Regions from separate parts of the Massilia sp. CFBP9026 genome, predicted to be linked through region 1. Evidence: predicted binding sites of a transcription regulator. Region 1 holds the regulator's gene; the other holds the start of a gene.

Evidence for each region. The regulator NrdR, encoded in region 1, represses ribonucleotide reductase genes. The targets are predictions, from matches to a motif close to CACNANATNTNGTG.
Region 2: SOM28_RS05020 (ribonucleoside-diphosphate reductase subunit alpha) is a predicted target of NrdR. The motif match lies at 1,767-1,780, and genes of this name have one in related genera.

What each region holds. Positions count from the first base shown of each region.
Region 1 covers NZ_JAXCWH010000008.1:63,409-66,818, reverse strand. Annotated here, with positions in the region: gene glyA (serine hydroxymethyltransferase) at 1-1,233, shown strand, start outside; gene nrdR (transcriptional regulator NrdR) at 1,301-1,768, shown strand; gene pilV (type IV pilus modification protein PilV) at 1,879-2,415, shown strand; gene SOM28_RS19490 (PilW family protein) at 2,421-2,744, shown strand; gene SOM28_RS19485 (PilW family protein) at 2,760-3,350, shown strand; gene SOM28_RS19480 (pilus assembly PilX family protein) at 3,358-3,410, shown strand, end outside.
Region 2 covers NZ_JAXCWH010000002.1:199,805-203,214, reverse strand. Annotated here, with positions in the region: gene SOM28_RS05030 (two-component system sensor histidine kinase NtrB) at 1-41, shown strand, start outside; gene SOM28_RS05025 (sigma-54-dependent transcriptional regulator) at 45-1,478, shown strand; gene SOM28_RS05020 (ribonucleoside-diphosphate reductase subunit alpha) at 2,054-3,410, shown strand, end outside.

The DNA.
Region 1 (3,410 bases):
CATACGCTCGCCAATATCGACCCGGAACTGTGGGATGCAATTCAAAAAGAAAACGTTCGCCAGCAAGACCACATCGAGCTGATCGCCTCCGAGAACTACACCTCGCCGGCCGTGATGGAAGCGCAGGGCTCGCAGTTGACCAATAAATATGCCGAAGGCTATCCAGGCAAGCGCTACTACGGCGGCTGCGAATACGTCGATGTCGCCGAGCAGCTGGCGATCGACCGCCTGAAGGAACTGTTCGGCGCCGAAGCCGCCAACGTCCAGCCGAACTCGGGTTCGCAAGCCAACCAGGGCGTGTTCTTCGCCATGCTCAAGCCTGGCGACACCATCATGGGCATGTCGCTGGCCGAAGGCGGCCACCTGACCCACGGCATGTCGCTGAACATGTCGGGCAAATGGTTCAACGTCGTCTCGTACGGCCTGACCCCAGAAGAAGACATCGACTACGAAGCGCTCGAAAAGCAGGCGCACGAGCACAAGCCGAAGATGATCATCGCCGGCGCGTCGGCATTCGCCCTGCGCATCGACTTCGAGCGCATCGCCAAGGTCGCCAAGGACGTCGGCGCCTACTTCATGGTCGACATGGCCCACTACGCCGGCCTGATCGCCGCCGGTGAATACCCGAACCCGGTGCCGTTTGCCGACTTCGTCACCTCGACCACCCACAAATCGCTGCGCGGCCCGCGCGGCGGCATCATCCTGATGAAGGCCGAGCACGAAAAGGCCATCAACTCGGCGATTTTCCCTGGCATCCAGGGCGGCCCGCTGATGCACGTGATCGCCGGTAAGGCCGTCGCGTTCAAGGAAGCGCTGTCGCCGGAGTTCAAGGAATACCAGAAGCAGGTCGTCAAGAACGCGAAAGCCCTGGCTGAAACCCTGATTGCACGCGGCCTGCGCATCGTGTCGGGCCGTACCGAATCGCACGTGATGCTGGTCGACCTGCGCGCCAAGGGCCTCACCGGCAAGGAAGCGGAAGCGATCCTGGGCCAGGCTCACATGACCTGCAACAAGAACGGCATCCCGAACGACCCGCAGAAGCCATTCGTCACCTCGGGCATCCGCCTGGGCAGCCCGGCCTTCACCACTCGCGGCTTTAAGGAAGAAGACGCGGTCACCGTGGGCAACCTGATCGCCGACGTGCTGGACAACCCGCACGACGCCGCGACCATCGAGCGCGTGAAGGGCGAAGTCAAGAAGCTGACCGACAAGTACCCGGTCTACGCGCGTTAATTGCAATTCTCCCGGACCGGTTCACCGGTCCGGTCGCATCATCCAGCAATACTGCAGCCCCGGCCCCATGAAATGTCCCTTTTGCCAGCATGAAGAAACACAAGTCCTCGATACCCGCGTATCGGAGGAAGGGGACGCCATCCGGCGCCGGCGCCGCTGCGGCAAGTGCGACAAGCGCTTCACCACCTATGAGCGCATCGAGCTGTCGATGCCGATCATCGTCAAGAAAAATGGCAGCCGCACTGAATTTGCCTCTTCCAAGCTGCGCGGCAGCCTGATGCTGGCGCTGCGCAAGCGCCCGGTCTCGGCCGAGGCGATCGACGGCGCCGTTGCATCGATCGAGGAAAAGCTGCTCACCAGCGGACGGCGCGAAGTCGACAGCGTGTATGTCGGCGAGCTGGTGATGGAACAGCTCAAGCGGCTCGACAAGATCGCGTATATCCGCTTCGCTTCCGTCTACAAGAATTTCGAGGACCTGGATTCCTTCCAGGCGGCGCTGGCCGAAGTTGGGCATCAGCGCAAGCTCGACAACTGACCTCGTTTCCAAGTTCCTTTTTTTGCCCTGCGCACCCTTGCGGCCACGCATGGGCGCCAGAGCCCTGCCTGATAACTTCTCTGCTCGTACATCGTTAGCGGAGGATAGGCATGCAGGCGCATCTTCCCGGCCGCCCGGGCGGCTTCACCATGATCGAAGTCCTGGTGGCCTTGTTCGTGCTCGCGGTCGGCGTGGTCGGCGCCAGCGCGGCGCAACTGGCGGCGCAGCGCACGCGCCAGCATGCGGCGCTGAGTTCCGAAGCGGCGATGCTGGCCACCTCACTGGCCGCACGCATGCAGGCCAACGTCCACGTGGCGAGCCTGCCGGATGGCGCCAACCCTTATTTTCCGCTCGATTACAAGGCGCTCGATGCTGGCCCGCCCGCGGGTGGCGCGCCGTGCTTTGGCGTCGGCGCCTGCGATCCGCTGGCACTGGCCGCCTACGACCTGCGCGAGACGCGCCTGGCGCTGCACCGGGGCTTTCCATCGGGCCGCATCGCGGTCTGTCGCGACGGCGAGCCGTGGGATGCGGAGCATAGCCGCTACCGCTGGGCGTGCAACGGGGACGAGACTGCGCCGGTGGCGATCAAGATCGGCTGGCATGGCACCGATGACGGGCCGGGCTATGTGTTGCTGGTGGCGCGATGAGGGTCTTGGGCACATTCGGGCGCCAGGCCGGCCTGACCATCGCCGAACTGATGGTGGCGATGGCGCTTGGCCTGGCGGTGCTGCTGGCCAGCGGCTCGCTGCTGATCACCAGCGTGCGCGCGCATGCCGCCGTCATGGAGGCGTCCGAGATGGACGATAGCGGCCGCTACGCCGTCGATGCACTGGCACGCGCCGTCCGCCTGGCGGCGCACGTCGACTGGGCGGCGCATCCTGTCGTCGACCCGGCAGCGCCGGCGCGGCTGGCCGGCCTGGACGCCAGTTCGCTGGAGCGTACCGGCGTCGGCATCGATGCGGTCTTACCCGACTAAGCCAATGGCAGCGACGTGCTGGCCTTGCGCTTTCCCGGCAGCGGCGCACCGCCGGGTGGCGATGGCGCCACCCTCGATTGCGCGGGCTTTCCCGTGCACCGCGACGAAGACGGCTGGAGCATCTTTTATGTCGCGCGCAATGCCCAGGGCGATGCCGAACTGCGTTGCAAGTACCGGGGAGCGAGCAGCTGGTCGTCGGATGCGGTGGCGGGCCGGGTCGACGGCTTCCAGGTGCTGTACGGTCTGGATGCCGACGGCGACCGCGTCCCGGACCGCTACGTGAATGCGACCGAGCTGGGCGCGCTCGACGCGGCGCTGGTACTGGCCGGCGCCACGCCCGACGAACGCGCGGCCGACTTGCGCAAGCGCACCCACTGGAAACGGGTGGCGCTGGTGCGGGTCGCGCTGCTGCTGCATGGGCCGCCCCTCAATCCGGGCGCCGACGATAGCATCGTCTACGACTTGTTCGGGCCAGACCATGGCGCAGCCTTTTCCAGTGGCGATCAGGGCACGCGGCTGGTGGGGACGGCGCTCGATGACGGTCACGAGCCACGCATGCGCAAGGTCTACGGCGCGACCATCGCCTTGCCAGTGGCGCCGGATTGAACGTCGCATGCGCACCATTCACTCACCGTTCCGGCGGCGGGAAGGCGGCATTGCGCTCCT
Region 2 (3,410 bases), on a different contig from region 1:
AGGCCAGCGGCCGCTTTGTCATCACCTTCGCCCTCGAGTAAGCCATGAGCGCGCCCCGCATCCTGGTGCTCGACGACGAAGCCGACCTGCGCGAGCTGCTCGAAATCACCCTGCTCAAGATGGGGCTGGACGTCGATAGCGCCGCCACGTTGCGCCAGGCGAGAAACCTGTTCGAAGAGCGCGACTATGCGCTGGTGCTGACCGATATGCGCCTGCCGGACGGCCTGGGGCTGGAACTGGTGCGCGAGATCGCCGCCTCGGGCAAGGGCACGCCGGTCGCCGTGATCACCGCCTACGGCAGCGCCGAGAACGCGGTGGTGGCGCTCAAGGCCGGCGCTTTCGACTACATCGCCAAGCCGGTGGCGCTCGACGCGCTGCGTGTGATGGTGCGCTCGGCCCTCAAGTTATCGGAAGGCGCCGCGGCGGCCGACGGTGGCGCGGTCGATTCGCGCATGATCGGCCATTCGCCGGCGATGCAGTCGTTGCGGGCCCAGATCGCGCGCCTGGCGCGCTCGATGGCGCCGATCTCGATCACCGGTGAATCCGGCAGCGGCAAGGAACTGGCCGCGCGCGAGATCCACGCCCAGAGTTCGCGCGCCTCGAAACCTTTCGTGGCGGTGAACTGCGGCGCGATCCCCGAGACCCTGATGGAGGCCGAGTTCTTCGGCTACCGCAAGGGCGCCTTCACCGGCGCGGCCGAGGAGCGCGACGGCTTCTTCCAGGCCGCCAACGGCGGCACCCTGATGCTGGACGAGGTGGCGGACCTGCCGCTGGCGATGCAGGTCAAGCTGCTGCGCGCGATCCAGGAGCGGCGCGTGCGCAAGATCGGCGCCACGAGCGAGGAGCCGGTCGACGTGCGCATCATCAGTGCCACCCACCAGGACCTGGCGCGCTGTGTCGAGACTGGCCGGTTCAGGCAAGACCTGTTTTATCGCCTGAACGTGATCGAGCTGGCGCTGCCGCCGCTGCGCGAGCGGATGGACGACCTGGCCCTGCTGGCCGATGGCATCCTGAACCGCTTGGCCGGGCCGGGGCAGGCCTCGCTGGGGCCGGGCGTGCTGGAAGCATTGAAGGCGTATTCCTTCCCCGGCAATGTGCGCGAGCTGGAGAACGTGCTGGAACGGGCGCTGGCGTTTGCCAACGATGGCGCGATCCAGGTCGGAGATTTGTCGCTCAAGGCGGCGCGGCCGGTGGAAGGAGGGCGGAGCGAGACGGTGACGCCGGCCGCGGCGCCGGTCCCGCCACCGGTGGAGGTGGCGCCGCCGCCCAGGCCGATGGCCGCCCCGGTCGCCCTCGGCCCCGCCGAATTGCCGAGCAACCTGCCCGAATATCTCGAACAGGTCGAGCGCGACATTATCCAGCGCGCGCTGCAGCAGACCCAATTCAACCGCACCCAGGCGGCGAGCCTGCTCGGGATCAGCGTACGCCAGCTGCGTTACCAGATGCAGAAACTGGACATCTGCGCACCGGACGATTGAGGCATCCGACCGGCACCGCCGGTTGCCCGATCATGTTACTTTGCGGTAATTATTTTGGTGCATAATGCGCCTTGGCAGAGCATGCGCGCCTCGTTTTGATTCCTATGTAAGTCGCCTGTTTAGTGCAGATTTTTCTGATGTTAGTGCTTGCTCACCGTATGCTCCCCTTCTTTGGTGCGACGCTGAAATGTCAAGACTGCGCGCGCCAAAAAACAAAAAAAATGGCGATTTATTAGCTTGCCTCGATCGCAAGCGAGGTACTACAATTAGTCTCATATCAAAGCTTGGCACTAGATGTAGTGGTAGTGGATCGAAAGACACTAGGTTTTTAGCCAGCGGCGAGTTGTCCGCATGTTGTCCACAAGTTGCCCACAAATTTGTTCAGTGATTTGTCTAGTAAGCACCTGCTGACGAGCTTTATTTAAATATTCTTACCCTGCTTCTCTGGTTTGCCAGCATCGGCCACCGGCTGGCGGGGATTCGTTTTGCTATTAATTTTGTTGACGGACCGCGGCGCCAGCCGCCACCCGGTCCTCGTGTACAAAGGCGGTCCGACCGCTCATCCTGGAGGCTCAATGCAAACAGCACAGAACATCTCGATCAACCAACACGTCACCCCAGGATCGGCGTCGACCAGCCAAACCCCGGCCGAGATCGTCGCGCGCGGCGATTACCGCGTCATCCGCCGCAACGGCGCCGTCGTCGCTTTCGAGCCGCACAAGATCTCGGTCGCGATGACCAAGGCCTTCCTGGCCGTGGCCGGCGGCCAGGGCGCGGTCTCGGCGCGCATCCGCGAACTGGTGGAACAGATGACCGGTAACGTCGTGGCCGCGCTGGTGCGCCGCCAGCCGAACGGCGGCACCTTCCACATCGAAGACGTGCAGGACCAGGTCGAGCTGTCGCTGATGCGTTCGGGCGAACACGACGTCGCGCGTGAATACGTGCTGTACCGCGCCAAGCGCATGGACGAGCGCCGCGCCGCCAAGGAAGCTCTAGGTGGCGCCCCGGTTGCCGCGCCGCAGATTCACGTGGTCGACGGCGGCGAGCGCCGCCTGCTGGACATCAACGACGTCCACGCCCTCGTCAACGCCGCTTGCTCGGGCCTGGAAAAGCACGTCGACGCCGACGCAATCGTCGCCGAGACCCTGAAAAACCTGTACGACGGCGTGCCGGTCGAAGAGCTGTACAAGTCCGCCATCCTGGCTGCCCGCGCGCTGATGGAAAAGGACCCGGCCTACAGCCAGGTGACCGCCCGCATCCTGCTGCACACCATCCGTAAAGAAGTCTTCGAACACGAAGTGCCGCAAGCCGGCGCCGCTGCCGAATACCTGACCTACTTCCCGCAATACATCGCCAAGGGCATCCACAACGAGCTGCTGGACGAAGAGCTGGGCAAGTACGACCTCGAGCGCCTGGCCAAGGCCATCGTCGCCGACCGCGACCTGCAGTTCGGCTACATCGGCCTGCAGACCCTGTACGACCGCTACTTCCTGCACGTGCGCGACGTGCGCATCGAAATGCCGCAGGCCTTCTACATGCGTGTCGCGATGGGCCTGGCCCTGCGCGAAGACGACCGCGAAGCGCGCGCCATCGAGTTCTACAACCTGCTGTCGTCGTTCGACTTCATGAGCTCGACCCCGACCCTGTTCAACTCGGGCACCCGCCGCTCGCAGCTGTCGTCGTGCTACCTGACCACCGTCGGCGACGACCTGGAAGGCATCTACGACGCCATCAAGGAAAACGCACTGCTGTCGAAGTTCGCCGGCGGCCTGGGCAACGACTGGACGCCAGTGCGTGCGCTGGGTTCGCGCATCAAGGGCACCAACGGCCGTTCGCAGGGCGTGGTCCCGTTCCTGAAAGTGGTCAACGACACCGCCGTGGCGGTGAACCAGGGCGGCAAGCGCAAGGGCGCGGTCTGCGCCTACCTGGAAA